DNA from 3 places in the Halomonas sp. A020 genome. Region 1 is predicted to be linked to each of the others. Evidence: predicted binding sites of a transcription regulator. Region 1 holds the regulator's gene; each other region holds the start of a gene.
What was found. Region 1 encodes FliA, which starts transcription of late flagellar genes. Its sites were predicted from a motif close to CTAAAGTTNNNNNNNNNNCNGCCGATA; they were not measured.

Region 1 (10,627 bases):
GCGAGCGCCTGCTCCGAGAAATGCAGGACATGCGCGAGCTGCTCTCTCGCCGTCAGCCGATGGTGGAGTCGCCGCGCGGCACTCAAACGACGTATGAATATCTGCTAGCCATGCTGGTGCGGGTGGGCTTTAGCGCCGAACTCAGCCATGAGGTGCTCGAAGCGCTGCCCGAGGAGTTATTGACCCAGGAAGGCGGCCATGACGCTGCCAGCGCTTGGCTGCGCGAACAGCTCATAGCGCGGCTGAAGGTGCTGGCGCACGAAGATCGCTTTTTCGATCAAACCGGCATCGTGGCGCTGGTAGGGCCTACTGGGGTCGGTAAAACCACGACCACGGCCAAACTGGCGGCGCGTTTCGTCATGCGCCATGGCACTCGTCCGGTGGCGCTCGTGACCACTGATAGCTTCCGCATCGGTGCCCACGAGCAGTTACGTATCTACGCCCGACTGTTGGATACGCCGATGTACGCGCTCGACGCAGAACAGCCTATCGACGAGCTGGTCGGCCGATTGCAAGGCAAACAGTGGGTCATCATCGATACCGTTGGGATGAGCCAACGAGATCAGCGCGTGATCGAGCAGATTGCGCACTTGCAGGGCGGACAGTCGACCGTACGGCTGGTGCTATTGCTCAATGCGGCCAGCCAGCCAGAGACCCTGGAAGAGGTGGTGTTGCGCTACCGTCAGGCAGCGCGGGCCGCAGGGGCCGAGCTCGACGACTGCATCATCACCAAGCAGGACGAGGCCGGGCGACTGGCGCCCGTTCTGGATATCGTAATGCGCCACGGCATGCGCGTACTGTTTGGATCACACGGCCAGCAGGTGCCGGAAGACATGGCCGTGGCCACGCCTTCTGGCCTGATCGACCAAGCGCTCTCGGCCAGTTCGAGCGCTTCGATGGATCAAGGCGGCCCGGCCAGCGCGCCGAGCCTGCCGCGCTGGTCGCGGGATGTGCTAGGCCAGGGGCGCCGGCTGACGTCGGTACTGACTCGGCTGCGCCAACGGGTCGCCGATTTTCACCGTTTGGAGGCCGCCTGGGACATCGCTGCGCTGCCCAGCGTGGTGCAGGATCAGCGTTTAGACACGCTGCTGGCTGGCGCGGAAGCGACCCACGATGCCATGGGCGTCGTATGGTCGCCCAGGCGCAACGAGCGCAACTGTGACTGGTCGATGCCGGACGTGGCGCTCGACGATCAAGGGGCATGGTTGGCACTGACGCGTTTGCAGCATCGCCAACCTGCTGGGTGGCAACCACGATTGGCGGGCTGCGCGGCAGACATCGCCGTTCATCTGCTGCCTACCCTGCCGGAGTCCGACGCGCTGGCATGGCTTAACGACCAGCGCTTGACCTGGGTCAGCGCCGTCAACGCCGGTCAGCGTGTACACTGCCAGGGCGAGCGTCATACCCTGCGCACGCTGTTTCAAGAGAGTACGCTCACCCACCGTGTTGCCATTCGTTTTCGTGGTCAACGCATGCAGCTGTCGACAGCCTACGTGGAGGCCCACGATGCCACCGGCAACGCGGTGCTGGCCTGGGTGGGCGACGTGTGCGATCCAGAAAGCAGCAAGCGTGTCGTGCGCCGCTACTGGCTAACTCCCGCGCGTCTAGGCAGCGACGTTGTATCGCTACTGGTCATTCAGTTACAGAGTGATGGGCTATCCGCGTTGACCAAGCGTGCCTGGCAGCAGCTAAAAGAGGCGGATGGCGGCGAGGTGAGCAGCGAGCTACGCCTGCTCATGGCCAGCGGCGCCGCCGCTGTAGCCAGTCACTTGGATTTGGCCGATGACGACGCGGTGCAAGCGTTGCGAGCCGACCTGTTGCGCCTGCTGGGCAGTCAGCGTAAACACCGCGATACGGCGCTACTCGACGCCTTGGTGCACGTGTTGATGGCACGCGATGCCATTCGCCAGCTCGGTAGCGTCAGTCGCGAGGACCTGATATGAGCGGCCAGGATCAAGCGGCGGGCCTGCGGAAATGGGCCGATCTACAGCGTCAGCAGCGAGCCGCACAGGACGAACCACAAGATACCCATGCGTCCGCCGCTCCTGCCTCGCCGGTCAGTACTGAAGAGGCGGCGGTGCATACCCAAGACGCTCTGGCGCCCACTGTCGCTGCCGCCACTGAACCGGCGACGGTGACGCCACCGCGCCCTCAGAAACCGCTGGTGGTGATAGGGCTACCGCATACCGGCGCCGCACAAGTCGATAAAGTGCGTGGACGTTTGGGGCAGTGGTCGGCGTTGGGGCGTCAGTGGGCGGGCGACCCGCAGGATTGGCAGATTCAGGTCGTCATGGCCGATACGCCGTCGCTGGCCATGCTGGCGAAGGAGCATGCACGATGGGCGCTATGGGTCACTAGCGATGCCGATGGCTTTGCCAGCATGTACCGTGTGCTTCGAAAAGTGCGAGAGCATGGCGGTCCGCGACGCCTGCTGGCACTCCATGAACCGCACCTGCCGCGTCAGGGGCTGCTGGAGAACTTGCGTGACGCCGCCGCTTACTATTTGGATATCGAGCTTTTGTTGCTTGCACGTTGAGACAGATGATCGGCTTGCTGTCGTTAGCGACCTACGCCGAATAGAGGGCCCGCGTATGAGGCTATTTGCCCGACAGACGTTGATAAAAGCCGTAAAGTTGTTAACAGTGAAAAGGGTGAGCCCCTACGCAGCGATGCTGGCAACCATCATGTGGGTCGTTAGCGTCGAGGCGGCAACGGGTAGCTGGAGCCGAGACGTGCCTGGCGTGTTGGTCGCCATGAGCGACCGCACCAGTCAGAGCCAGGCCATTTCGCCACCAGCAGGCATCCCGCTGGGAGGAGCGACGCTAACGCGCGTGCAGTGGCGGTTCGAAACCCCACCGAGTCACCCCGTCAACGCTTGGTTGTGTCACCCTGAGCGCTGCGTGGCACTGTCGGGCATGCGCGGCAGTACCACTGCGCTGGAAGGCATGTTGGCAAATGCGCCGCTGCACTTTCGGTTTGCACTGTCGCCGGGCCAGCGGCCAGTGAGGGTGCAGGGGCTACAGGTGATAGTGAATTATCGGTAAAGGCCGTTCAGCCGCGAGGCACGAGGATGTATACAGCACAAGGCAGGATCAAACAAAGTGAGCTGTTGACCCAATACATGCCACTGGTGCGACGTCAGGCCTTAACGCTGCAGGTAAGATTGCCCGCAAGTATTGAGCTAGATGATCTGATCCAGGCAGGCATGGTGGGGCTATTAGAGGCGCTGGGACGCTTCGATGCTGCCCAGGGTGCCACGTTCGCGACGTTCGCCAGCCAGCGGATTCGCGGTGCCATGATGGACGAGCTGCGCACTCGCGACTGGCTGCCGCGCAGCGTACGTCGTTCGGCGCGGGCAGTGGACGATGCGGTACGCCGCTTGGAGCAGCAGTTGGGCCGCCCCCCTGAAGAGGGTGAAATTGCCCGCGAGCTGGAGATGCCCCTGAGCGAGTACCAGCAGCTGTTGAATGACACCAACAGTGGTCAACTGCTGCCGTTCGAAGAGCTGGTCGCCGATGGCGGTGAGCCGGCGGGTGACGATGCCCAGCATCGGCCGTTTGACCAATTGCTTGATGAGCAGCAGCGACACACCTTGATCGAGGCCATCGAGGCATTACCCGAGCGTGAAAAGCTGCTGATGGCGCTCTATTACCAAGAAGAGATGAACCTTAAAGAGGTCGGCGCGGTGCTGGGCGTCACCGAATCGCGGGTCTCCCAGCTACACAGTCAGGCGGTGAGCCGTCTGCGCGCGCGTTTACGCGATCACGATGAATCCTAATACCCACTCACCCTACTCGGCGAGGAGCCGTTGATGAACCCATCTACGTTGATCGGTATCTTTGCCAGCATGTTGCTGCTGGTAAGCGTGCTGTTCTTTACTGCAGAGTCGCCCGAAAGTTTTATCAATGTGCCGGGACTGGCCATCGTCATCACCGGTACGCTGGCGGCGACCTTCATCAGCTATCCGTTGAAAGAAGTGCTGCGAGTGGTGCGTTTGGTGGGCTTGGTGTTCCGCCGTGAGAATACCTATGTGCGGGACGACATCAACGAGCTGGTGTCCATGTCGCGGCTCTGGTTCAAAGGTGACGTGCGGGCCGTCGAACGGGAGCTCGAGCACACCCGCAACCCGTTTCTACGAACCGGTATTCAACTTGTGATCGCCAATACCAAAGAGGATGAGATTTTCGACATGCTGCGCTGGCGTATCGCCCGCTTGAAAGCCCGCGAACACGCCGAAGCGCAAATTTTTCGCACCATGGCGACCTACGCGCCCGCTTTCGGCATGATCGGCACGTTAGTGGGGCTGGTCAACATGCTCGAAGTCATGGATGCCGGAGACCTTCAGGTCATCGGCCCCCGCATGGCGGTAGCACTGCTGACCACCTTCTACGGTATCTTGCTGGCCAACCTCGTGTTCAAGCCCATTGCCGTCAAGCTGGAGCGGCGCACCGAGGAGCGGTTGATTACCATGAACATGGTGCTCGAAGGGATTTCATTGATCACCAAGCGCCGCTTGCCATCGTTCATTGAAGAGACGCTCAACTCCTTCGTAGCGAACTACCACGATGAGATCCGGGACGCCAACGTCAAACCCCGCCCCGACGTTGGCTCCGCATTGAAAGGGTAGCGCCATGCTTGACCGCGACTCACGGCATGCCCTGGAGCTGCCCGCTGCAGTGGGTGAGAGTGACGAGAGCTGGCTAACCAGCTACTTGGACGTACTCACACTGCTCATCACGCTGTTCGTTCTGCTGCTAGCCTTGGCGCCGCCGAGCGGCGGCGAAGGGCAGAGCCACGAGGCCCTGAGCGTCGCCAGCGCCGTGACCTCACTGCCGCTCGCTAGCTTGGCCACGGGTATTCAGCCACGCCATGAAGGGTTGCAACCTCATATGGTGGGACTCGACATTCCCGGTGTAAGCGTCTCGCAAGGTCAAGAGGGCGTGACGCTGCGCATCGACGACAGCCTTTTGTTTCCCAGCGGCAACGATGTGCTAACGCCCCAAGGGCAAGATGTGTTAGAACGACTCTCTTCCGTGCTGGCGACTTTCGATGGGCAAATCTCCGTTGAAGGTCATACCGATAACGTGCCTATCTCGACGCCGAGGTTTCCATCGAACTGGGAGCTCTCAGTAGGCCGTGCCATTGCGGTCGTGCGCCAATTAGAGCGGCAAGGCATTGCCATTTCACGTATGCGGGCGGTCGGTTATGCCGACACCCAACCCATGGAAAGTAACGCTACCTCGGAAGGGCGAGCAGCCAACCGGCGCGTTGAACTGCTGCTGAGGCAGCAGGTCGAGGGGTAAAGCACTATCTCGAGGCTATCTGCGTGTCGAAGCATCACTCGCTACTACAATCGTTTGGCGCCGTCATGGTGCTCGACGGTGAGAGTCGGCGCATTCAGGCGGTCAGTCGCAACCTAACCAAACTGCTGGGATTGGCAGACACCGAGCTCCGTGCGATTTCCCCCGCCACCGTGCTGGGCAAGCGGTTGAGCCAGCGATTGCGCCAAGAGCTGCATGGACGCCAGCGGTTAGCGAGCCCGCTGGCCTTCCGTCGGCTACATGACACTACGCGCCTGCAGGTTCACGCTTATCGCACGCATCGCCACGTGGTGGTCGAAATCGAGCCCCTCAGCCCGCTGGGCAAACGACGCCTGCTGGGGACCGTCAACGAGCGCTTGATGCGTCTAGCCGAAGCGACCCATCAAGAAGAACTGCTGGATTATTTAGTGACCGCCGTGCAACAGCTCACCGGTCATGATCGCGTCTCGGTCTGTCATTTCGACAGCGATTGGCACGGGCTGATCGTCGCCGAAGCGCAAGGCGGGCACCTGCCTGCGCTGCTGGGCCAACGCTTTCCTGCCAGTGACTTTCCGATCACGCTGCGCCGCACCTACGAGCGCCATCCGATCCGTTTGATTCATGACGCCAGCGCCCATGCAGAACCGCCGCTGCCGTGTACGCCAGAGGGCGAGAGCGTCGATTTGCGCCACTGCTTTTTACGTGCCCCCGCGCCGGAGCGTCAGCGCTACTTGCAACGGTTGGGCGTACGCGGTGCGATGAGCCTGGCCATGCAGGGCGACACCGGGCTGTGGGGCTTGCTGTTCTGCCACTCGGCAGCGCCTCATCCGGTGTCGCCGCCAGTCCGCGATGCCGTTCGCACCCTCGTCCAGATGGCGACCCAGCGGCTTTTGCTACTCAGGGCTCGACAAGAGGCCCGCTATCTTCAGCGCGTACAAGATAGTTTGGTGCTCTCGACGAATGCCCGTGTCGAGCCGCAAAGCCCCATCGAGTTGTTGTCAGCCCAAGCGGAGACATGGTGCTCGCTGTTTCGCGCCCACGGTGTTGCACTGTGGCTGAAAGGCAGCGTTTACGCGGACGGTCATACGCCCGACGCCGCAGTCGTCGCTCAGTTCGTCAAACGGCTCGACAAAGCGCATCGACACAGCGGGCCTTGGTGTACCCGTGGCGTGGCCAGCGAGCCCTTGACCGAATCCCTGAACATGCCAGACCAATGTGGCATTCTGGCCGTGCCGCTGCCCATGAGCGTGGCTCAGCGCGGCTGGCTGATCTTCTTTCGCCCCGAGCAGGTAGAAACGCTTTACTGGGCGATGCAACCGACCTCGGCACCGCTACCCCCGGTGATGGTGGCGCCGTCGGCGGCCTGGTGCGAAGAGGTAGTGGGCAAAAGCGAGGCGTGGCAGCGCGTCGAGCGCCTGGCGGTGATGGACCTGGGAGAAGACCTGACGCTGGCGATCTCCGCTTACGAGATCAGCACGCTGAACATGCATTTAGAGCGTGAGCGTAAGGCGCTTGCCGCTGCTAATCAGCGCTTGGAGCAGCTCGCCCACTTCGATCCGCTCACCCAGGTGTGGAACCGCTACCGTATCGAACAGGCCATCGATGCCGAACTGGTCGCGGCCAAACGGTACGGCGCTGCCTTTGCGCTGCTGCTATTCGATGTGGATCACTTCAAGCAGATCAACGATACCCACGGACACAGCGTGGGCGACGACGTGCTGGTATCGCTGGCGCGCCTGGTGGAAACCTCGCTACGTGGCTGTGACCACCTGGGCCGCTGGGGCGGCGAAGAGTTCGTGGTGCTCGCCACGCACTCGGACATGGACGCCGCGGTCGGCTTGGCTGAGCGGCTGCGTAGCCTGGTGGCGACACTGCACGTCAGCGGTCTGGATCAGCCCATCACGGTGAGCATCGGTGTCGCCATTTGGCAGCCCGGCGATAGCTGTAAAACGTTGATGGCCCGGGCCGACGCTGCCATGTATCGAGCCAAGCGTAGCGGCCGTAACCGCGTAGAACTCGCCGAAGAGCGCGTGACTTAAGGCGTGCGGGCCGTCTCGGCGGCCGCACTGCACAACGCTTGCATGCGCGAGATGGCCGCATCTGCACCCGCCAGGCTAAAGGTCATGTACCAAGGCTCCCGCTCGTTCTGATCGAAGCCAAGGAAGAGCTGTTCCCCCGACTGCATTTCCTCGATCAGCGTCTCCATATCTTGCAAATAGAAATGGGCATAAAAGCCGTCATCGCCGCGCTCGGTAATGAACTCCGCCATGGTGTCGATGATCGGCTGGTCGTCGATGCGTAGCCGCGTCGGCACGAGGTTCACCGCACGGCTTTCGCCTTGCTGTTGCGCCAGCGTCACTCGCATCTCGAGCCAAGGCAGGTCGCAGACACCCTGGGTCGTGTTCACGCTGAGCGTAGCGTCTGAGTAGCTGTGGGTCTCCACGGCGCGGAAGTGGCGTTCGTCGCCAAGGCTAAGGGCCATCGACTGCCAGTGCCCGTGGGGTTCGGTAGAACTCACGTTGAACGTGGCCGCCAGCGCCGGGTTCGCCAGCAGGAGCGTGGACAACGCGTAGGAAGAGAGTGCGCGAGTGGGGCTCATAGATCGTATCGTCATCGAAAACCCTAAGCCTATAGCGTGTTGTGAATAATCAAAAGGGTAAGGTGCTGTTTTTTCTATATCTAGTGGGTTTGTCTAAAAAAAGCAGCCGATATAGTAGAAAGTCGGGGCTATACTCTCTGGCGATGCCTTGTATCATCGGGCCGTTTTAGCCGCTATTGATCCCTCGTGAAGGAGTTTCGTGACATGAACACCGCAGCCAAGGCGATGAAGACATCCAGTGAGGTCCCTCTGCAGGCCCCCTCAAGAGAGATCTGGGATGCCAAATATCGGTTGAAAGATCGCCATGGCCAGCCGGTAGATCAGGATGTCTCGGCGACGTTCGAACGCGTGGCGCGCGCGCTAGCGGCCGTCGAGGGCGAGCACGCTGACGAGTGGCTGCCCAAGTTCCGCTGGGCGTTGGAGAACGGCGCGATTCCCGCCGGCCGTATTCTCTCCAATGCCGGTGCCGACGCCTACAAACCCGCCGTCAGTCTGATCAATTGCACCGTCTCGCGTACCATCCATGACTCCATGCGCGATATTCTCGATTCCGTGGTCGATGCTGGGATGACCCTGAAATCGGGCGCGGGCATTGGCTACGACTTTTCGACGCTGCGACACAAAGGCGCTTTCGTGTTTGGCGCAGGCGCGGGCACCAATGGCCCGCTGGCCTTCATGGATATCTATGACAAGATGTGTTTCACCGTGGCATCCGCCGGGGGACGTCGCGGTGCCCAGATGGGGACCTTCGATGTCGGTCACCCCGACGTGCGGGACTTCATCCAGGCCAAGCGTGAAGCCGGGCGGCTGCGCCAGTTTAACCTTAGCCTGCTGATCACCGACGAGTTCATGGAAGCAGTGAAGCACAACGCCGACTGGCCGCTGGCTTTTCCGCTGCACCCAGGTGAAAAAGAGGACGTTAGTGCTGACGACATCATTTACCGCGACTGGCCGGTGATCGAAGAGGGCTACACGGTGGATGATCAGGGGCGCGTGGCCTGCCGCATTGTCGAAGTGATCAAGGCCCGCGAGCTGTGGGACACGATCATGGCCTCCACCTACGACTACGCCGAGCCAGGCTTCATCTTGATCGATCAGGTCAACCGTATGAACAACAACTGGTTCTGTGAAGATATTCGCGCGACCAACCCGTGTGGTGAACAACCGCTCCCACCAGAAGGGGCCTGTCTACTGGGATCGGTCAACTTGACCAAGTTCGTGATCGAACCGTTTAGCGCCGAGCCGCGCTTCGACTGGGAGCGCTATCGTAACGTCGTGGCGATCTTTACCCGAATGCTCGATAACGTAGTGGAAATCGCCGGACTGCCGCTTCCCCAACAGCAGCGCGAAATCGAAGCCAAGCGCCGCCACGGCATGGGCTTTTTAGGGCTCGGTTCGACACTGACCATGTTGAAGATACCCTACGGTTCTCAGGCATCGCTGACGTTCACTGAGGAAGTGAGTCGTCACCTCGCGTTGGAAGGGTGGAAGCAAGCGCTGGAACTCTCTAAAGAGAAGGGCATGGCGCCGGTGCTCGAAGAGGAGCACACCATCACGCCAAAAATGATGCGCGAGCGCCCACAGCTGGCCAGCGACGGTTACGAGGTCGGTGACAAAGTGCCGGGCCGCATTCTGCATGCCCGCTATAGCCAATACATGGCCAAAGTGGCCGAGCTGGAGCCGGACTTGGTGGCGCAGCTCGCCGAGCACGGCGCGCGGTTCACTCATCACAGCTCGATTGCCCCGACGGGCACTATTTCGCTCTCCATGGGCAACAACGCCTCGAATGGTATCGAGCCGTCGTTCTCACATCGCTATTTCCGCAACATCATTCAGTCCGGCAAAAAGACCAAGGAGCAGGTGGAAGTGGTCTCCTTCGAGCTGGCCGCCTATCGCCACTTCATCGCTGCCGATGCGGTAGAAAGCGATCTGCCGGATTACTTCATCACCGCCGACTCGGTGTCGCCCGAACAGCACGTCGCCGTGCAGGCCGCCGCGCAGCAGTGGGTAGATTCTGCCATTTCCAAAACGGTCAACGTGCCGACCGAGTTCCCGTTCGAGCAGTTCCAAGACCTCTATTTGCAGGCGTATGAGAGCCGTTTGAAAGGCTGCACGACCTTCCGCTTCAATCCAGAAGCGTTTCAAGGGGTGCTGGTGCGGGAAGACGATCTCAAGAACACCACCTACGTCTTCGAACTAGAGAGTGGCGAAACGCTGGAACTGACGGGCGATGAAAAAGTGCTCTATGACGGTGAGGAGCACAACGCGGCCAACCTGTTCGATGCCTTGAAAGAGGGCACTTACGGTAAGTGGTAACCAGCGCACGCGTAGGCTTGAGCAACGGTCAAACATTGGGAGAGAGCGTTATGGCGGTCGAAATCACGTCGAAAATTGTCGGTTACCGAATCAAACAGCCGGAACGGCCTACCCCCGAGCCCGTGTTGGCCGAGGAGGACCCGCTGACGGTCCGTATCCCCTCGCGTCCGGAGGGGACGCTGGAGGCGGTGTCGGAGAAGATCTCCTACGTGGGGGCCGAAGGGCGTAAGAAGGTCTATTTGCTGGTGTCGTTCATGCCGGTGGAGGGGGTGATCGGTGGTAAGCGCGTGGTGATCGAGCGCCCGGTGGAGTTTTTCTTTCCGTCGGGCCAGCTCTCCAGCGAGCATCAGTGGATCACTGCCACGATGCGTAGCCTGTCGCTAGCGGCGCGGGGCGGCTATGTCACGCAGGC
Region 2 (10,627 bases), 430 kb from region 1:
GTGCGCTAGTGCGCCAGGTCGCGTCAGAGATCACGCAACAGCTGGGGGGGCAGTTGCCCCGCTGAGCGAGAGAGGACGCGTAACGTGTTCAGCCTGTTTTGGGTGGCGCTGGCGAGCGCCACGCTGCTACCCGGTGGCTCGGAAGTGTGGCTGGCGCGGCTATGGTGTGTGGGCGAGCCTGCGCTGGCGTTGTGGGCTGTGGCTACCGTGGGTAACACGCTGGGCAGTTTGATCAATGTGGCCCTGGGCCGCTACGCTCGTCAGTTTCAAGATCGCCGCTGGTTTCCGGCGTCGCCTGAGGGGCTGGCCCGCGCCGAGCGCTGGTATCACCGCTTTGGTGAGGCGAGCCTGCTGCTGTCTTGGTTACCCGTGATTGGCGATCCGCTCACCGTGCTGGCAGGGGTGATGCGCCTTGCTTGGTGGCGGGCGATGTTGTGGATCGTATTGGCCAAAGGGGCGCGTTACGCTCTGTTGATCACCATGGCTCAGCAGTGGTTAGCCCCTTACTGCCACTGAAGGTTACCTTGTCTTATATGGCGCGCAAAAAACAGTCGCGTTAACGTCTCTTTCTTCGAGTCATGTTACGCTAGTCACTTTGGATCGAGCGTTATACAAAGCTTGCATTTCCATTGGATGCACTATCCTGTGTTTAACATTCTTAGGTTGAATTTTAACGAGGGCAGGATGGCAAATACTCACCCAAAAGGAGGTTATGGTGTGACGTCACTACGTTTACTCCCCTGGCTCAGCGTCTGGATGCTGGCGCTGTTCGCCATGCTGGCCGGGCCAGCCATGGCGCAAACCACGTTAAGCGCCGAGAGCGATGCGTCCGTCGCTGAAGAGCAGCCCTCTTATGCGGCGCTGGCCGACCTGCTGGAAGACGAGCAGGCCCGCCAGGAGCTCATTGAACTGCTGCGTAATCAAGCGTCTGAGTTGCCTGCTGGCGTTGCGGCCGAGCTGTCGCCGGAAGCCGCTGCCGCGGGGGGCAACGTAGCGCCCGAGGACGTCTCACTACCCCGCCAGTTGGCAGAGTTGACCAGCCGTGTAGTAGGTGATGTGGGCGGTCAGATCGAGCAGGCTGCGGCGATCGTCGGCAATATGTTCACCGGCCAAGGCACGGGCAGCAGCTTCGATATGGCGGCCTTCATGAGCGCAGCCATCAACCTGGGCATCGTGATCGTGGCGACCTTCGCCATTTTTATGGTGTTCCGCCGGTTGGCAAAATCATTGTTCACCAAAATCAGCGGCTGGTCACAGCAGGGCACGGGACTGACGCCGGTGCTACGTTTAGTGCTGTGTGTCGCGGTCGCCGCGGTCGTCGATATTCTTTTGATCGCCCTGGCGTACGTTGGCGGTAACTTGGTGGCCACCTTTGCCGTGGGAGAGACCGGTGAACTCTCTACCCGCGCGTCGCTCTTTTTAAATGCCTTCTTGATCATCGAACTGCTCAAAGCCGGTGTACGAATGCTCTTCTCCTCGCGTTACGAGGGTCTTCGCTTATTACCGATTTCAGCTCAAGAAGCCTCGTATTGGAACCGCTGGCTGGCGCGCCTGATTGGCATGGTGGGGTACGGCCTGATGGTCGTCGTGCCGCTGGTCAACTTCTATGTGGCCGCCACCCTGGGACAAGCGGTCGGCACGCTGATCATGCTGCTGGCGTTTATCTATGCGGTGGGCGTGGTGCTCAAAAACCGCGTGCGCCTGCGCGATAATCTAAATCAAATGAGCGCGCGCTCGACGCTGACGGCGAGCCGTGTGTCGCTGCAGCTGTTTGCCCGGACGTGGCACCTGTTTGCATTGATCTACTTCCTGATGGTGTTCGTGCTGACCCTGACCCGTCCAGGCGATGCGCTGCCCTTCGTACTTTACGCGACACTAAAAACCTTGGGGGCCGTGGTCGTAGGCCTGCTGCTCTCTGCGTTTCTGACGCAAACCATTGGCCGTCGTATCCAGCTCTCCGACGATCTGCGCCGCAAACTGCCGCTTTTGGAAGTGCGTTTGAATAGCTACGTGCCCAACGCGCTGCGCGTGCTGCGCACGGTGATCGTCGTCGCGGTAATCATGGTCGTGCTGGACGCCTGGGGAGCCTTTAACCTCGCCGCTTGGTATGCTTCCGAGCGTGGCGCCAACCTAGTGGGTAACCTGATCAGCGTGGCCGTCATTCTGATCGTGGCTCTCGGTGTCTGGCTGGGGCTGGCGAGCCTGATCGAGCACAAGCTCAACCCGGAAACCGGACATGGTGAGCCGTCGGCTCGCGCCAAAACGCTGCTGAGTTTATTCCGTAACGCGCTGGCAATTGCCATGGTGACCATCACCGGCATGATCGTGCTGTCGGAAATCGGCATCAACATCGGGCCGCTGATTGCCGGTGCCGGTGTGCTGGGTCTGGCGATTGGTTTTGGTGCGCAGAAGCTGGTGCAGGATGTGATCACCGGGGTGTTCATTCAGGTAGAGAACGCCATGAACACCGGCGACGTGGTCACCGTGGGCGGCGTGACCGGCACGGCCGAGCGTTTGAGTATCCGCTCGGTGGGCATTCGTGACCTGTCCGGTACCTACCATATCGTACCGTTCTCCAGCGTCGATACCGTCTCCAACTACATGCGTGAGTACGGCAACCATGTGGGCGAGTACGGCATTGGTTACAACGAAAGTATCGACGAGGCGATCGAGCAGCTACAGCTAGCCTTCGAAGATCTTAAAGCCAGCGAAGAGCATGGTCATAAACTGTTGGCGGACATGACCGTGGCGGGTGTCACCGCGCTGGCCGACAGCTCGGTCAATATCCGTGTCGTGATCAAGACCACGCCAGGCGATCAGTGGGCCGTGGGCCGCGCTTACAATCGTTTGGTCAAGCTGCGCTTCGACGCCGCGGGCATCGAGATTCCGTTCCCGCATACCACGCTCTACTTTGGCGAAACCAAAGGGGGCAAGACGCCGCCCGCCAACGTGCGTATTTTGGAGGCGAAAGCCGAGAAAAAACGGACCGAAACGGCGCCCTTGTCAGAGCGCAGCGAAGACGCACTACAGCATAACCCGGAGCATCACAAGCCGGATCATGACGATGTCGATGAGACCTAAGCATTGATATCGTGACCTACGAGAGGCCGCCTCCGGGCGGCCTCTTTGCGTTGGGTCAGCGGTCGCCGGGTTGGTTTTTGGAGTGATGGTTTTTGGGATGATAGTTCTCGGAGTGGCGACCTTCGAGGTTGATCGACTCGCCGCCGTCCACGAACAGGATTTGTCCGGCGACGAAGGCGTTGTCCAGTAGATAGTGCAAGGCTTGTACAAGGTGGGCTGGATCGCCCTGGTGATCCACCGGAATCCCGTCGATGCGCCACTGGATATAGTCGCTGGTGCGTTGAGAGGCGGGTAACACCACTCCCGGCGCAATACCGTTGATGCGCAGGCGTGGAGCAAACTCCAGCGCGGCCATCCGCGTCATCTCGGCCAAACTCTTTTTGGAGAGCAAGTAGGCCGCATACGGGTACTGGTGATAGGCCACCTTGTTATCGATGATGTTGATCACCTGGCCCTGCGCTACCGCATCGGCAAAATGGCGTGTGAGAAGCAGCGGGGTGAACATATTGACCCGAAATTGGGTCTCCAGCATTGCCAGCTCGGTCTTTGCGATGGGCGCGGGCTCGTAGGCCGAGGCGCTATTGAGCAGCACGTTCAAGCCGGGGAAGCGTGTTACCGCCTGTTGTATCAGGCTCTCCAGCGAGTCGCTCAGAAAGTTACAGGGTAGTATCTCGCACTCCCTCCCTTTGCCGCGAATCACCGTGGCGACCTCTTCAGCCTCCCCGCGTGAGCTGTTCACGTGCAGAGCAATATCGAAACCTTTGTCGGCCAAGGCTTCTGCAAAGTGGCGACCAAGCCGTGTGGCGCCGCCGGTGACGAGTGCCGCAGGTGTCGGCATGACGAATCCCTCGCTGTCGATAGGAAGTGAATGGTGGTGGAGCAATAACGAAGACTCTCTGCGTGAGCGCAGCGTTTGTCAATAACTTGTACAGAGCTTGAACAAAATGACCCACGTTCTACTCTGTGAAAACGCAGCCTGCTTGCGTCTATCGGCCTTTGGATGAGTGCATGGCCGTGTGAAAGCGTTTTGACCTCGTTACACCATCATCGGCTTATCTATGGAATGTCGCTATGTCATCAACGTCGTCGCATGCAACAACCGGCAGCATGCACCATGAGTGCGTGATCTCAGTGGGGTCCAATATCGAACCCGAACACCACTTTTCTCAAGCGCTGGAGATTTTGAGCAGCGAGTGCGAGCTGGTGGCCCGCTCGTCCGCCGTCCGTACGTCGCCGGTGGGCTTTCAACATCAGCCCGATTTTCTCAATGCCGCGCTGGTGGTGCGCACTGCGCTGGATCGGGACGCCTTCAAAGCCTATCTGAAAGAGGTCGAGGATCGCTTGGGACGGGTGCGCGGGCCGATCAAATCCGGTCCTCGAACCATGGATCTAGACATCGTGGCGTGGGACGGTGAAATCGTCGACGACGGTTACTTCAAGCATCAGTACGTGCGTGGCCCGGTCGATGCGGTATTGAGCGCCAGCGGGCGCTCCATAAGCGCAGGCCCCGTCTCGTAGCCCTGCCATCGCCAGCATGTGAGGTGTCGTCGATGCTGCAGGCCTCATGTTTTTTGGCCATTGGCCGATAACGATGCTAACGGCGCCTTCGCGCTTACCGTCGAGGTCACTTATGTGATCAGCCTTGCGACCAATATCACGTCGCTACTGGTAATGAACCATTTGCGTACGAGCCAACAAGCGATGCAGACCTCCATGGAGCGTCTGTCGTCTGGGCTGCGTATCAATAGCGCCAAAGACGACCCTGCGGGTCAGGCCATCGCTAATCGCATGGGCGCGCAGATCCGCGGCATGAACCAGGCGATCCGTAATACCAATGACGGAATTTCCATGGTGCAAACTGCCGAAGGTTCGCTGAACCTGATCAACGACAGCCTGCAGCGTATTCGCGAGTTGAGCGTTCAGGCGCTCAATGGCACCAATTCGTCAGACGATCTTGCCTCTATTCAGTTGGAAATCGACCAGCGCCTGGAGGAGATCGATCGCGTCGCTGGGCAGAGTAATTTTAACGGCATCAGGCTGGTCGAGAGCGATAAAACCCTCAACATTCAGGTGGGCGCCAACGCCGGAGATGTGATTGGCGTGCGCTTTTCGGGAATGGGGCGCCAGGCCTTGGGCATGGACGGTTTCAGCGTATTGGACGATGGCTCGGCCACGCCCAACCCGATGGATGTCGTGGATGAGGCCATGAAGCAGGTCGATCGTCAGCGTAGTTATTTTGGCGCGGTACAGAACCGTTTCGAGAGCGTCATCGACGGCCTCAATACCAACATCATCACCACCTCCGCCGCCCAGTCGCGTATCCAAGACGCCGACTACGCGCAAGAAGTCTCCAATCTGATTCGTGCCCAACTGCTACAACAGGTGGGTATCGCCATGCTGACCCGGGTCAACCAGCAGCCACAGCTGATTCTGCGGCTGCTGGAGGGGCTATAACGACGAGCCGCCGATCAGCGTTCGTCGATGATGCCCTGTTCCCGTGCCATGGCATAAGCCGCCTGCGGCCCGTTCCATAACGAAGGCAGCAGTATCAGCGACACCGGGATCGCGGTGATCACGATGAACTGCTGCAGCGCGCTGATTTGCCCTGCGCCCATGTACAGCAGCACGGCCGCCATCAGCGCCATGGCAATGCCCCAGAAAGCGCGCATGTAGGGACTGGGGGCATCGTGTCCCGCACCGACGACGGCAATGGCATAGCTCATCGAATCGCCGGTAGTGGCCACGAAAATCGTCGTTAGCAGCAGAATCGCCAGCGCCATCCAGGTGCCGCCGGGCAGCGCCTGGGCCACCGTGAGCGTCGCCACGTCGAATTGGAAGTTGTTGAGCGCTTCGCTGAGGTCGATCACACCGGTGAGCTGGTAATAGATGCCCGAACCGCCCAGCAGCGTAAACCACACGGTGGTGGCAATCGGGGCGAGCACCGCCACGGCCACGATCATCTCGCGAATGCTGCGGCCCCGTGAAATGCGCGCCACGAAGATCGCCATCAGCGGCGCATAGCCAATGAACCAGGCAAAGAAGAACACCGTCCACCACTGCATCCACCACGCCGGGGCGGTTTCAGCGGTCATCGTCGCCATGGTGAAAAACTCGCTGATATAGGCCCCCATACTGGACAGATAGGTATTGACCAAAAACAGCGTGGGGCCGAATACGATGATGACGGCGCCGATGGCCAGCGCCAGCAGCACGTTGAAACGGCTCAACAGCTGAATGCCCTTGTGGACGCCGCTCATGGAAGAGAGCACATAGATAACGCCCAATACGCCTAGGATGATGAGCTGGCCCGTGTAGCCCTCCGGCAGACCAAACAACTCATGCAAGCCAAAGCTCACCTGCGTGGCCAAAAAGCCGATGGGGCCGACCGTGCCCGCCACCAGAGCAATCACACAGCAGGCATCCACGATGCTGCCCAGCGGGCCACGCATCAAGCGCTCGCCCAACACCGGGTAGAGCAGCGTGCGCGGCTGAAGCGGCTGGCCTTTTACGTAGTGCGCATGGGCCAGCACCACGGCGGTGAGCGAGCCCAGCACGGCCCAGGCCATGAAGCCCCAGTGCATGAACGATTGACCCAACGCACCGGCAACGGCGTTGGCGGTGCCCGGTTCGGTATCGAACGCAGGCGGTGTCACGACGAAGTGATACACCGGCTCGCCTGCGGCAAAAAACACGCCGCCACCGGCTAGCAGGGTACACAGAATGATCGAAAGCCACTTGAACGTGCTCATTTCGGGTGCATCGAGGTTACCGATCTTGGCTTTCGCCGCGGGCGTCAACGCCACGCCCATCGCAATGAAAAACGTCAGTAACAGCAGGAGTTGGAAATAGCTGCCCAGGACGAGGGCCGTCCAGGCGAAGCCTGCGCTAATCGAGCTGGCGACTCGTTCGATGTCATAAAACGAGAGCCCAAGAAACGCCACGATAAAGCCGATGCTGAGCAGCAGCACGATAGGATCGCCGAGGGAGAAACGCGAAGACCCCTCGGCGTGTCGAGGAGGTTGGTTCATGATGAACACCTATGGATGGGAGTGGCAGGGAGAAATGCGGAAGCAGAACCACGAGTTTAACAAACCGCTGCGTGAGCCGACTTAACGGCCCAGGAGCATTGGATGCGATACCCGTCGTCGCCGCCCGTTTTCAGGACAAATTTTCAGGACAAAAAAAAGCGCCATTCAATGAATGGCGCGAGGACAGGAAACTGAGCACAGTGTACCGATGAATTAGACCAAAGTCTAACGATTAGAGCGGAAATGTTTAAAAATGGTGCGTGCCGCAAAGTGATTGCACCATTTTGAACGTTTACGGAGCGCCTTCCGCTATCGGCAGCCCTATAACGCTATGAAAAAATAGTAAAAATCGAAAAATGGCAGTATTGCTGCAACGGGCAGGGCATCATTGTATACAAGGTGCCTCAAGCCATGACACAACGCCCTGGTTCTGCTTCACCCCGCTCAATCTCCAGCACGATCTCCAGCACGCTAGGCGGCTTAGCGCTATCGCTGCTGCCGATGGGCGCTCTGGCAGACATGACCCCTATCCGTTTCCAGCTCGACTGGCGATTCGAAGGCCCCGCTGCACCGTTCTTGATGGCGGCTGAAAAGGGCTATTTCGCCGAAGAAGGCCTGGACGTGCAGATCGATTCCGGCAGCGGCTCGGCAGGTGCGGTGAATCGGGTGGCGTCAGGCGCCTACGAAATGGGCTTTGGCGACCTGAACGCGTTGATCGAGTTCCTGGCCGAAAATCCCGAAGGCCCTGGCATCCAGGGGGTCTACATCGTCTATGACGGCACGCCAGCGGCGGTATTTGCCCGCAAAGAGAGCGGCATTGAAAGCCCCGCCGATCTTGCAGGCAAAACCATTGCCGCGCCCGCCTTCGATACCGGCTACCGCGCCTGGGGCATTTTCGCGGCTGCCAACGGGCTAGAAACCGATGCCGTGGAGTGGCAAAACGTCGACCCCACGCTACGGGAAACCCTGCTGACCCGTGGCGACGTAGATGCCATCACCGGGTTCTACTTCACCAGCCTGCTGAACCTGGAAGAGCGGGGAATGAGCGAAGAGGATCTGACCATCATGCCGTTCCCTGACTATGGCGTGCCGCTCTACGGCAACGCGATATTGGCTAGCGAAGCCTTTGCCCAAGACAATCCCGAGGCGGTTCAGGGATTTTTGCGTGCTTTTAACCGTGCGCTAGGAGAAACGCTGGCCGACCCAGACGCCGCCATCGAGTACGTGAAAAACCGCGATGGCTTGATCGATGTGGAGATGGAGACCCGCCGTTTGAAACTGGCGCTGGAGAGCGTGGTGGACACCCCGGATGCCCGCGAGTTTGGCGTAGGCGGCGTGGATGACGAGCGCTTGATGCAGGCGATTCAACTGGTCGCTGATGCCTATGATTTGCCGACGCTGCCGTCGCCCGATCAAGTGTTCGATTCCCGCTACCTGCCGCCGGTAGAAGAGCGCATGCTGCTATCGGAGACCGAGTGATGTCGGCAGCGTTTGTCCGTTTCGATGACGTAAGCCTGGCCTATGATGGCACCGGCAACGCCATCGAGGATATCAATCTCGCTATCCACGAAGGCGAGTTCGTCGCCTTCGTGGGGCCCTCCGGGTGCGGTAAATCCACCTTCATGAAGCTATGTACCGGGCTGCACGCGCCGACCCAGGGCAGCGTGCGCGTGGACGATGCACCCGTGACCGGACCGCTGAAGATCTCGGGCATGGCGTTTCAGAACGCCAATCTACTTCCCTGGCGTACTACCCTGGATAACGTGCTGCTGCCGCTGGAGATCGTCGAGCCGTATCGGCGGCAGTTTCGGCAGCGCCGCGAGGAGTTCAAAGGCTGGGCGCGGGCGTTGCTTGCCGCGGTTGGCTTGGCCGAGCACGAAGATAAGTATCCCTGGCAGCTCTCGGGGGGTATGCAGCAGCGGGCCTCCATTTGCCGCGCGCTGATTCATCGGCCGCGCCTGCTGATGTTGGACGAGCCCTTTGGCGCGCTAGACGCTTTTACCCGCGAAGAGCTGTGGTGCGTGCTGCGGGACTTATGGGAAGCCCAGCGCTTTACCGTCGTGCTGGTGACCCACGATCTCCGCGAAGCCGCGTTCCTGGCCGACACGGTCTACGTCATGAGCCGCCGCCCCGGCCGCGTCATCGAACGGCGCCGTATCGAACTGCCTCGCCCGCGAGCGCTGGAAACCACCTACGAAAAGCCCTTTATCGACCTAGTGCAGGACTTACGCGCCCAGATTGGCGACGTGCGCAGCACCTAACGGATATGAACATGACCCATAACAGCAAGCTGATTGAACGGCTCGCGCCCTGGATCGCTGTGGCCGTTCTCGTGGCCGTCTGGGAAGCCTCCGTACGGCTCTTCAACGTACCGAGCTTCATTTTTCCCAGTGCGCTGGACACCCTGCAGGCGCTGATGACGTATTCCGGGCCGATTGCCATGCACTCCTGGCAAACCTTTTGGACCACGCTGATTGGTTTTGGGTTGGGGGTCGTGGTGGGGCTGGTGCTGGGTTTCATCGTGGGATCGTCACGCTTTCTCTATAACGCCTGCTACCCGCTCTTGGTGGGTTTCAACGCCATCCCAAAAGTCGCGTTCGTGCCCATTCTGGTGGTTTGGTTTGGGATCGGTTCCGTGCCCGCCATCCTCACCGCGTTTTTGATCTGCTTCTTTCCCATCGTGGTGAACGTGGCGACGGGGCTGGCGACGCTGGAGCCGGAAATGGAGGACGTGTTGCGCGTATTGGGTGCGCGGCGTATCGACGTGCTGCTCAAGGTGGGCCTGCCGCGCTCGCTACCGTACTTTTTTGCTTCGCTAAAAATCGCCATCACCCTGGCGTTTGTGGGCACGGTGGTGTCGGAAACCGTGGCGTCTAACCAAGGCATTGGCTACTTGATGATGAGCGCTGGCTCACAGATGCGCATGGGCTTGGTGTTCGCCGGATTGCTGGTGATCAGCGCCATGGCGATGGTGATGTACGAGCTGTTCGCGCTGTTGGAAAAGCGCATGACCGGTTGGGCTCACCGAGGGCAGAACCGCTAGCAGCCACTGCTGTTTACCAGCTATATAGCAGCGAGGCGCTGGTGGTGGTATCGGTGCGCTCGCTGGCGTCTTCGGGCGGTTGAGAGTTGTGCTTCACTTCGTAAGAGAGTCGCAGCGACAGCTTGGCATTCAGCCGGGCAGTGAGAGAGGTCAGCGAGCGAGCGGTGGTGTTGGCTTCGGTGTACTCCACCGACATCTCCTGGGCGAGATCGGCGAATTCAGAGAATCGGTAGCGGTAATCCAGCGCGGTATAGGCGACGGCGAGCTGCTCGTTATCCGTATCTCGCAGGCGGTCGTTGCGATAGCCGGGCCCTGCTTCTAGCGATAGCGTATGGCGCTTACTCTCCAATAGCTGTCGCCCATAGCCGCCAATCACCGAGAGCTGCTGGTCGTAACCGGCAAAACGGTCCTTCTCCCAGCGGGCAAAGCCAAACAGGTAGTGCGGCCCGCTAAAGTCGTAGCGTTCACGCCCTGC
Region 3 (10,627 bases), 720 kb from region 1:
ACCCTGGACTGACCATCCACAAAAATAGTGATCAGATTTGTTAACATTAATCCAGCTCTTATAAGTATTTTCATCTATAAAGGTGTTTCCAAGCACGGATTCCCATGCTTTGCTTGTTGTCAACGCTGCATCACTTACCATAGTTATGCAACGTCCTCTTCCTGATTTCTACACCAAGTTGAGATTAGTTAATTCATACACAAATACAGCAGAAACTGAAGACACACCTGCTCTACCTTCATTTAAAACAATATCATAAAGGAACACGTTACTAGCATGTGTTTTGAGAAAAGCCATATAACTGCCGGAGCTTAACTAACAAAAAACCTGCGACTCTCAGCCGTCATAGAAAAACTGTCTTCTGGCTTCGTAAAATCCGACACCCTCGACAAGCCCTTCCCTTATAACCCAAACTTTCACTACAACGATAGTATCATCAGAGTCTTTTTCGCTTTACCTTCAACTAAAAACCCTCACATTTACTTTTGAAACTTATTAACCCAATCTATTTTGCACAAAACTCCCGATAGACTTCATAACTTGAGTGGTCATATAGCTCTCACTTCAGCCATCGAGATGTTAATTATGAAAGCAGTCTACTAAAGACTGCTCTGTTTTAGAGCTTTATTTTTCTAACCATTCAGAATATCTCATATCCAGTCTAGATATCAAAAGCCACTAAAAATAGAGATTGCAGATTGCTGTGCGAATAAACGGATATTGCTAATTAACGTAATTTTTTCGCTAGTCGGCTAACTTGATCTATTGCACACTCCAGGGCGAGCAACTTATCTTCTTCGAGACGCGAAATAACAGTTCTTATATCTGTCGTGGAAATCCCTTCCGTACGCGGCAGATAAACAACCTCCACATCATTGGATAGTGTGTCAAACTTGCCAGCCCAATCATCTCCCATCCCCAGAATATCCACTCCGTATTCCTTCACATCACTGGCTTTTTGATCCCAGGTTTCTTCGGGAATAACCTTATCGACGAAACTAATTGAATTGATAATTTCACGTCGTTCGTCGAACGGATAAATTGATGCCTTACCCTTTTGAGCATTGAACGCATCTGTAGAGACACCTACTATAAGGGTGTCTCCCAGAGCTTTTAGGCGCCTGAGCAGGCGTATATGGCCAACATGCAATAAGTCAAATGTACCGTAAGTAATGACAACCTTACTCATTTCATCCACGCTCCGGTTTTTGTATATTGACCACTAATGCATCTGTTGTTAGTGCATCAGCTCGCTGTTCTCGCCACGTCTTTTCTAACCACCAGCGGTCTTCTCCTGGGAAAAAATCAGGTTCAGCTCCTAGCGGGGCGTTAGCATAAATCCAGTGCATGTAATTAAAAATGCCGTAGCGCTGATAGCCATATAGATTATCAGGTTTTCGATCCGTCCCTAGCTCGATCAGTTCACTCAACTTATCTGGCGAAAAATACGACAGATGCTCAATCATATAGGAATAATTAGCGAAAGCGGATGACAGCGATAGAAGCTCGTCATTCGCATTAGGTACTTCGATGGATAGCCAACCGCCGGGCTTTACCAACTGCCACGCATCCTTCACCAATTGAATCGGCTCTGGAACATGTTCCACCACATGCCATAGCGTGATAAGGTCGTAGGTAGATTGATGATTATGAGCAAAGATATTATCAAGCAAGCCCGCGATATAACGAATTTGCGTTGGGACTTCGTCACGCTCTTCTATTAACTTTTTGCCAGTTTCAATGCGCGCCTCGCTCGGGTCGAGCATATCAACTTGTGCACCGGGTAGTGCGCTCTTTAACAAATGAGAAAAGAACCCGTACCCCCCACCAATATCAAGACAAGCCGGCATAAATTGCTGACTTTGGGGCATTAGCCGATCCGTTAAAACACGGTTTACACGGCGTTGAGCTTCTAGCCAGGAATTTTCAATAAACTTCTTCAGGGGGGTACCGCACTCCTCGATGGAGGAGTAAACCTGCATATCTTTTTCGTAATGTGAAAGATTGTAAACTGGCAGAGAAAGCTGGCGATGCCCGCATGCAGCACAATTCACGATCTTTAAATTCCCTGACTCATCACCGCGAACGTTTTGAAAATGTAGCTGATAATCATGATAATGACAAAGTAGGCAAGAAAAACCTGTGTTTTCTGAAAACCACGTCATAAAAAAATCCTTTAAGCCTAAAAACCAAGAGCGGCAATTAGCACACCGCTCTGCTTCTTATTTCGTAAAACATATCGATTAATTAAATAGGGCTCTCGAGCCCTTAAGGGTTATAACAACGACTCCAAACGCGCTTCAATCTGTTGCAGTAACGTGTCGTCCGGCAGGTGCACTAATGAGCCCTGTACCATAGCCATCGCCTTCTTGATTTCCCCTTCATGCCATTTCTTGTAAATACGAGAAAATGCATAGCACTGTACCAATAAGGAAAATCTGAAATAGTTTTTGGCTCGAATTACCGTATCGAACGTGGGGTCAGGCTCTTTCCAACCTTCACCGTATAGCGCCACAAGCCAAGCTTTCGGATCTATTAAGGACCAGATAGGTTCGCCCGCCGGTGTGGTATCTTTTTTAAGTGTAAGCGGTGGGTAATAAGTGTTAGCATTCCATTCGTGTGGCACTTCTTCTTTTAACCAAAAACCAGTAAATACTTGGTTACTTTCCTTATCAACTACAAAGCCAGAAAGGTCTACCGTGACTTTTTTTACAGAGTGCACCATTGATCGAGGGTTATTTAAAAACTGGTTGGGAGTTTCTACCCAGCCGTTGTTTTCTAAACAACGTACCGCCCGCTCCATTTCAGTATGGGGAAGCCCCACATCGATGTCCTTATCAAAACTGATCAGACCGCCTTCACGCACCAGCCCTAGCAAAGTGCCATAGAGGGCAAACGCATGCACGTTAGCCATCGCTAGCTGATTCAAAGTATCCCACAAGAGCTCTTCGGTTTCAGGTTTATTGAAATCTTCACGTTTTTTTTTCGATGTTGTTTTTTTAACACTATCTATAGCAACAACTTCAGGCTGTTCAAGCTTAAGCGTTAGCGCCTTACGAAAGTGCTCTACCGATTCGGGCAGTTTGCCACGCCGTTGTTGCATAACGCCATAGGCCATATAAACGGAAGGGTTGTTTGGTGCAACATTCAATGCTTTTTTTATGAGCGGTTCTGCGTCATTAAAGCGGTTTTGTTGACTATAAGCTTGAGCAAGGTTGGTCTGCACCATCAGCATGCCGGGATCAAGATCCAGCGCTTTCTCATAATGCTTGATACTGGCTTCAGCCCGTCCATACTTGCCTAACTGCTCACCTAGCATTGCGTGTAGCACAGCATTTTCAGGCGCTAATTTAATGCCTTGCAGTAGCATGTTAATGCCGCGCTGTATTTCGTTGTCACGTAAAAAAGCTTGCGCACGGTTGATGTAGATACTAGCCGGTGATGACTGTTTTGGCTTTGCAACGCTGCTGTTCTTACGGCTGTTCTTTTTACTCACTTGACCCTCCTGCTTGCGGCTGGCTGCTTGGATGCTGGCCCTGCTTGTCCCAAGGTGCTGGGCTATATTTGGCCGTTAGGGTGAAGGTGTCCGGTTCGGTATCATACTGGCTGAGATAGCCACGCGTTGCTAAATAGTGGGTGGCCATCTCTGGGTCAATGCTACTCAACAGCCGGTGGGTAAAGTCATGCACCCCATGAACGGCGTCCATTAAAAAAGCCAGCTTAAGTAATCGGGTAGGTGCCATACACGCCAAACGATGTTCATCGGGTGTGAACACGGCTTCGATGGTATCTAGTTGAGTGGCTTGCTGGCGTTCTAGCTTTTGCTTTCTAGGCAAGTGGCTATGGTGGATAGGCTGATCAAAGCGGTAGCATTGAAACCCGTGCTGCGTCATCCACTGAAAAATAGTCGCCACATCGGGCTGACGTTGACAAGTGGGCATTAACGGCAGGCGCACGTGGATCAGCAGCGTTTCTTTTAGATATTGCGTACCATTTTCCAGCACGGCCAGGCTGTCGTTGAGTTCATCCAGTAACAGCCAATCGACCTGATTTAGGCCCTCGATGGCGTCTAACTGGAGGGTAGGCACGGGCACTTTAGCCAGCACTTGTGAATCGCTACGCTTGCGCTCGGGCAGCTGCTCGGGTGCCAGCGGCTCCAGGGTACCGCTTTTCTCCGGGGCCATGCAGGCGTAAAGCGTGGCCGGTTCACCGTTGCCAAGCAGCGCATGTGGAAACACCTGAAACTCATCCAGGCCTTTTAGCTCTTCCTTATCCGTCAAGCGGCTAGCAGGGTCGAAAATGATGGTCGCGAGAGCATTCAGCTTCATCAGGTCATCAAAATTTTTCTGGAACGGCAGGCGAGCGCCGTTATCCATCACCATGATGCGGCCCTGAAACTGCCAGCTGAAATCGGCAGTGGTATCGGTGCGGTCTGTGTGCATTTTTAGCCTGTTATTCTCCGGGCGGAAGCAAAAGCGGCGTTAGGCGCTGCGGCTGAGCCGGTACTAGCCCGCAATAAAGCAGCAAATCATGACCTTAGGATAACAAGAAAACGATAACGTAAAGCAGTAAATACCCGTCACAAAACGTGGTTATCGGTCAAAGCAATTACACCAATGGCTCCCGCAGTGTGCTGTAATTTTCTGGCATGTGCTCATCCATGGCGATGACCTCCGAGTTGCTAAGCCAGAAGCTTATATTTTGTTAAAAAGGCTATCAATCTCTGTCTTTAGCTCAACAATCGCTCCTGCAGCCTTACTAGCAATTTTCTCCTTTTCTTGTTCGGTTTTTCCCGACATAGATCCAGCAATTACGGAGTTTGCAATCACCTTAGTGACAAGACCATCGATTTTCTTTTTTGATTCGATTTTTTCAGCGTTAGAAATAGACAAAATAATATCTCCTATATATTAAAAACGGGAACCCTTAGGCTCCCGTCGGTATGCACTACTTCAACCTTTCGGCTAAGTGTCAGATTAACCCAGCAGAGAAAGAACGTTCTGCGGAATCTGATTAGCCTGTGCCAGAACAGAGGTACCCGCCTGCTGAAGGATCTGAGCACGGGTCATGCTTGCCACTTCAACGGCATAATCCGCATCTTCAATGCGTGAACGAGCAGCAGAGAGGTTAGTAGCATTGGTATCAAGGTTAGTAATGGCGTCTTCGAAACGGTTTTGCACCGCACCCAGCTCAGAACGCAAACCATCAATAGTACTCAGTGCACTATCAAGCGTAGCCAATGGGTTAGCTGTGGCTTCTGTTACATTAGCTGCTACATCGGTTAGACCTGCACGGGCGGCATCTAGGGGTTGTGCCTCAGCTCCGCCACGAATAGAAAACTCAAGTACGGCCGCTGCTGAAGCAGTACCTGCGGTGGCGACAGCGAAATCAACCTCGTAGAAATCTGCTGCAGAACCAGAACCAACTCGTGCAAGGAAACTGCCATCTTCACGCTGTACAAGCGTTGCTGAAGTCACGCCTGCAGGTACGGCGGAGGTATTCAAGGTCGGCGCAGCAGAAAAAGTTACTGCATTCGCACTAGCATCAGCTGAGGCTGCAGAACCAAAATTAAAGGTGGTACCATCTACAACTAATGTAGACAATTCAGTTGAGCCACTGCCAAAGGTCACGGCTTCGGGCTGCTCAATACCACGAACACTGAAGTCATCAATATTCAGGGCGCTAGAGTTGATAGCTTGAAGCGCAATAGAGATAGTTTCTCCATCGTTTGCACCCACTTGGATGTCCATTGCCTGAACACCATCAGCAAGCACCTTGGTACCGTTGAAGTCTGTTTCAGCGGAGATACGATCGATTTCTGCTAGACGCTGGGTAATTTCATCTTGGATAGAACCCAAGTCAGCTTGGCTGTTCGTACCATTTTGTGCTTGAACAGTTAGTTCACGAATACGCTGGACGTTGTCGTTAATTTGGTTCAGTGAACCTTCAGCAGTTTGCGCAATAGAAATACCGTCATTAGCATTACGGCTAGCTTGGTTCAGGCCGGTGATCTGCGCAGTCATACGGTTTGCAATTGCTTGACCAGCCGCATCGTCTTTTGCGCTGTTGATGCGCATACCAGAGCTCAAACGCTCCATGCTAGTCGTAAGCGCGTTTTGAGATTCGCGCAGATTCTGCTGGCCAATCATGGAAGTAATGTTGGTATTGATCACTGACATGGTGATTCTCCTTGCGTGTGAACTGGCCGTCAGGCCCGCTTTTCGGCTACTTGTTGCGCCGTTATATTGATTAACGGCCTGATGAGGAGAACCTTTAGGGGAAGTAGTAAAAAATTATGTAATATTTGGTAACTGGGCGATATCGGTAGTAGGCTGGAGTCACCTTCGACGCTGCCTCTTACCTCAGAAGTGAAAAAGCCCCCTGACGATGGGGGCTAGCGGACAACGGGTAGCGATTACCTCTTACGCCCCAGCTGTGCATCCAGCGCATCAAATTGCTGGGTGAGGTAGGAACTCATGCTGTTCATTTGCGCAATCATCGCGTCTAACTGGCCGAACTGAGAGCGGTAGCGGCTGATGGTGCGCTCGATGGTCACTTCCATGCGTACAAAGCGTTCGTCTAGACTTTTCACGCGGTTTTCAGCGCCGCTAATGGCCAGCTTGACGACTCCGTTGTTGCCGAGCATTTGCTCTACGGTGGTAGTGAGTTTCCCTGCCATTCCGTTCGCGGTTTTATCACCTGCAAAAAAATCGCTCAGCGCTTGGGGGCTATTGGCGACGAGATCACTCATCTTAGCGTCGTCCACTTTCAACTTACCATCACGCTGCAAAGTGATGCCTAACTGGTTCAAGGTGCCTAGCTCGCCACCTTCCACACCGCCCGTTAGCACACTGCGCAGGCGACCTTCAATGGTGCGTACGGTGTTATCGCCTACCAGCTCACCGGCGGTGTCAGCATCGCCGCTGAAGCTGGTGAGCTTGCCAATGGTGCCTTTTAAATCGTTGAACGCTTTTACGAAGCCGTTGATGGCTTCGCGCTGCTTTAGCGTGTCGCGCTCGATATTGATGGTACTGGTCGCCGTTTCGCCATCGGCAATGCTGAGTTCGGCTAGGTTCAGCGTGACCCCTTGAATGGCCCCTTCTATTTGATTGTTGGCACTGCTAATGGAAATACCGTTGACCGTCAGTGCTGCATCTTCGCCCGCACGCTTGGTGGCGGTATCTTCACCAAAAGGGCCTGCTACCGTTACCGCCGGGTCTTGACTGGTATCGACAAAGCTAAAGCTGGCAATAGAAGCATCCGCGCCGGTATTTTTAGAGCTGAGCGCCAGCCGGTAGCCTTGGCCATCGTTGATGATGGTGGCGTTAACGCCTGCATCTTTATTGGCGTTGATGGCATCGCGTATCGCGGAGAGGCTGCTGCCAGGGGCGATATCAATATCCACAGAGTCCGCACCGCCAAAAGCCAGCCGTAGGGCTGTCGCGCCCTGGAGGTCTAGCGCGGTGTCTCGGTCAGTCACACGGGTTGAGGCCAGCGTGCCGGAAGTGGCTAACTGCGATACCTCTACCCGATAGCTACCGGGCAGCGCGCTGGCAGACGTCGTGGCTTTAATGGCATCACCACGCACGTTCGCAGAAAGGCTTTGGTAGAGTTTCGGGTCGTTGAGCTTTGCTAACGCATCTTGAAAACTGTTCAATGACGTTTGCAGCTGGCCATAGGCAGAAATTTTTGCCTGCTGCTGCTTTTTCTGCAGCGTGATAGGCGCGAGTTTACCGCGCTCCGCTTCTTGAAGCTGATCTAATAAACCGGTGAGATCCAGGCCAGAGCCGACGCCTAGGGAGGTTATTGTCGCCATGCAGATGTTCCTCGATGCAAAAGGCTAAACCCACAGTCATTAATAAAATGCGCCAACGGTGGCGTTGCGACTGGATAGATAGCATGTTTATCGACGGAACAGCGGCCAACTTTAGGCTTTTTTTACCTCTTAACGACAGATAGCTCATTCCTTCAACAAAAACGCCTGCTTAGCGCAGGCGTTTTGCAACATTTTTAGCTCTAGTGCATTTAGTCGCGGCCTAACTGAGCGTCTAGCGCATCAAACTGCTGGGTAAGGTAGCTGCTGGTTTGGTTCATTTGAGCGATCATGCTATCCAACTGACCAAACTGGGTACGATAGCGAGAAATGGTCTGCTCGATGGATTGCTCCATGCGCGTGTAACGCTCGCCCAGCGACTCAATGCGGGTTTCAGCACCAGAAATAGCACCGGATACCGTGCCATTACTACCTAACAGCTGCTCGATGGTTTGGTTGACTTGGCCTGCCATACCTTCGTTATCGGCAGCGCCTGCAAAAAAGGCAGAGAGCGCATCCTGATCATTGGCAATGGCATCATCTAGCTTGCCGCTATCGATTTCCAGCGTGCCGTCTCGTTGCAACGAAATACCGATATCCGTCAGCATGGAGAACTGGCCCTCTACGCCACCACCCAACACGCTGCGTAAACGAGACTCCACCGTGCGTACCGCACTATCACCCAGCAGTTCACCGGCAGCGCCGGTTTCAGCATTAAAGCTAGTGAGTTCGCCAATGGTGCCTTTTAGATCGTTGTAGGCATCGACAAAGCCGGTAATCGCTTCGCGCACTGCACGAGTATCTTGCTCGACTTTCACCGTGCTGTCGCCTTCGGCCTGAAGGTTGAGCGTGACGCCCTGAATCGCACCCTCTACTTGATTAGTAGGGCTGGTAATGGCAATGCCGTTTACATTCAGAGAGGCATCGGTGCCGGTTTGCAATGTGTTATCAATATCGGCAGCAAAAGGTGCCGTGTCAGAAAAGCTAAAATTGGTGATAGAGGCCTCGGCGCCCGTCTCACTCGAACTTAGCGCTAGCCGGTAATCCGTTCCATCGAAAACGATAGTCGCATTAACGCCGGACTCTTCGCTGGCATTGATAGCATCGCGTATGTCTTCGAGGGAGCTATCTGCGGCAATGGTTACGCCTTGCGTGCTGCCATCACCAAAGGTGAACGTTAGCGTCTGCTCAGTGGTGGTAAGCGCCTCGTCCTGGGCAGTCACGCCTACCGATGCCAAGGTACCGCGAGTCGCCAGCGTATCCACCGTAACGTTATAACTCCCGGGCTGCGCTTCGCCATTCGCCGTTGCCGAGAGCGCCTCACCTCCCACGTTGGTAGAAAGGCTCTCATAAAGCGAGCTGTCATTGAGTACGTCGGCCGCGTCTTGAAAAGCAGACAAAGCCGTTTGCAGCTGGCCGTAGGCAGATATCTTGGTTTGCTGGGTTTCCAGTTGCCGTTCGATGGGAGCCAGCTTGCCGCGCTCAGCGTCTTGCAACTGGTCGAGCAGGCCGTTGAGATCCAGCCCTGAACCGATACCCAATGAAGAAATGGAAGCCATACGTTACTGTCCTTTTTTGAAAAAGCCGCCTGCCGTGCTGACGCCCCTTATCCAATACGATTCGATGTCGAAGTAGTTATTGATGTTTTATCGGCCAGCGTTTCAAAAACTTTAGGGCGCCCCCCATCCTGGGTGACAATCCTCACACTCCCTGGATGAGCCATCTACTTTGTTGGCCAGTGTAGACAGCCTACATGGCGATTGGATGACGCTACCCAGCACCTGATATAGACCTTGGTCTAATCCCCCTCCTGCATTATAATGCACTGCAGCACATCCATTTTGCTGCGAATGCAGGAGCCTCCCCCATGCCCGCCGAAGCGTTACACTCTGCGTCGACCGCCTCCTTCCATATTCAGCGCAGCTTACGACACTGTCTCTCCAGCGTGGCCGAAATGCTGTATGAGAGCGGACACGTGCTCGAAACCATCACACTGACACAGCGAGGTCTGTCCCGCCAAGAGCTGGATAGGCTTCGCCAGCAGCACCCGCGCTGGGCGATTTGCCAAACCACCTTGGAAAAGAGCGACGCCGCCATGTTCAATGACTATGGCCGCTTGGTGTTGACGCCATTGGGCCGAGAGCTAATGTTCGATATGTTTGGTCAAGGTGCCGCCGACTGCGCTTGAGCATCATTAGCGATATGAAAACGCCCGCTGAGAAAGCGGGCGTTGGCAGATGCTGATGTCGCGCTGCGTTAGCACTGATATTTCAGTACTAACGCTTCGATTCTGAGAGAACCGCTTAGCGCAGCCCTAACAGCGAAAGAATAAACAGCACGACAACGATCAGGCCGATGATATAGATGATGTTACGCATAATGGCACTCCTTGCTTTTGCGTTTCATGGAAATCAAAGGGTTGCTTCCCTTCAACGGGTGCTTTTAGCGTAGCAGGCTTTTCATCGGTTTGCGTAATGTCCGTCAGCGTTCCGCTGAGGGAACCTTGTCTGTGCATGGCTTTCAGAGCCGTACCACTCTCTTCTCAGGTATCGCCATGAAAACGACGGCTTTTATGCTGGCGTGTGCAATAAGTGCGTTGACCGTTACGCCGGTCCTTGCGTCAGCCCCTTCATCGGAGGCGCTGCAAGCACTCGATCGACAGGCCCGAACCCTCGATCGTCTACACACCGTCGTGGTGGCACATGACGGTACGATCATTCATGAGCATCATCAGGGCGGTCCCGGCGTCTCGGAGCCTGCCAACGTCAAGTCGCTTTCTAAAACGGTATTGGCCGCCGTGACCGGCGCGGCCAT

Region 2: the regulator FliA is predicted to act here: its motif matches at 4,643-4,669, upstream of FRH_RS04620 (flagellin).
Region 3: the regulator FliA is predicted to act here: its motif matches at 6,251-6,277, upstream of FRH_RS03265 (FliC/FljB family flagellin).

What each region holds. Positions count from the first base shown of each region.
Region 1 is NZ_AP022850.1:1,430,321-1,440,947, forward strand. It holds gene flhF (flagellar biosynthesis protein FlhF) at 1-1,943, shown strand, start outside; gene FRH_RS06595 (hypothetical protein) at 1,940-2,536, shown strand; gene FRH_RS06600 (flagellar protein FlhE) at 2,652-3,044, shown strand; gene FRH_RS06605 (RNA polymerase sigma factor FliA) at 3,071-3,778, shown strand; gene FRH_RS06610 (MotA/TolQ/ExbB proton channel family protein) at 3,812-4,627, shown strand; gene FRH_RS06615 (OmpA family protein) at 4,632-5,303, shown strand; gene FRH_RS06620 (sensor domain-containing diguanylate cyclase) at 5,327-7,339, shown strand; gene FRH_RS06625 (hypothetical protein) at 7,336-7,899, opposite strand; gene FRH_RS06630 (adenosylcobalamin-dependent ribonucleoside-diphosphate reductase) at 8,104-10,215, shown strand; gene FRH_RS06635 (ribonucleoside-diphosphate reductase) at 10,266-10,627, shown strand, end outside.
Region 2 is NZ_AP022850.1:1,001,063-1,011,689, reverse strand. It holds gene FRH_RS04645 (IclR family transcriptional regulator C-terminal domain-containing protein) at 1-65, shown strand, start outside; gene FRH_RS04640 (YqaA family protein) at 85-516, shown strand; gene ybiO (mechanosensitive channel protein) at 718-3,081, shown strand; gene FRH_RS04630 (SDR family oxidoreductase) at 3,137-3,919, opposite strand; gene folK (2-amino-4-hydroxy-6-hydroxymethyldihydropteridine diphosphokinase) at 4,153-4,599, shown strand; gene FRH_RS04620 (flagellin) at 4,714-5,535, shown strand; gene FRH_RS04615 (BCCT family transporter) at 5,550-7,109, opposite strand; gene FRH_RS04610 (ABC transporter substrate-binding protein) at 7,521-8,588, shown strand; gene FRH_RS04605 (ABC transporter ATP-binding protein) at 8,588-9,370, shown strand; gene FRH_RS04600 (ABC transporter permease) at 9,382-10,152, shown strand; gene FRH_RS04595 (DUF481 domain-containing protein) at 10,166-10,627, opposite strand, start outside.
Region 3 is NZ_AP022850.1:708,287-718,913, forward strand. It holds gene tagD (glycerol-3-phosphate cytidylyltransferase) at 728-1,189, opposite strand; gene FRH_RS03245 (class I SAM-dependent methyltransferase) at 1,191-2,165, opposite strand; gene FRH_RS03250 (tetratricopeptide repeat protein) at 2,276-3,496, opposite strand; gene FRH_RS03255 (hypothetical protein) at 3,489-4,442, opposite strand; gene FRH_RS03260 (hypothetical protein) at 4,695-4,892, opposite strand; gene FRH_RS03265 (FliC/FljB family flagellin) at 4,977-6,179, opposite strand; gene fliD (flagellar filament capping protein FliD) at 6,416-7,816, opposite strand; gene fliD (flagellar filament capping protein FliD) at 8,026-9,372, opposite strand; gene FRH_RS03280 (hypothetical protein) at 9,681-10,001, shown strand; gene FRH_RS03285 (serine hydrolase) at 10,368-10,627, shown strand, end outside.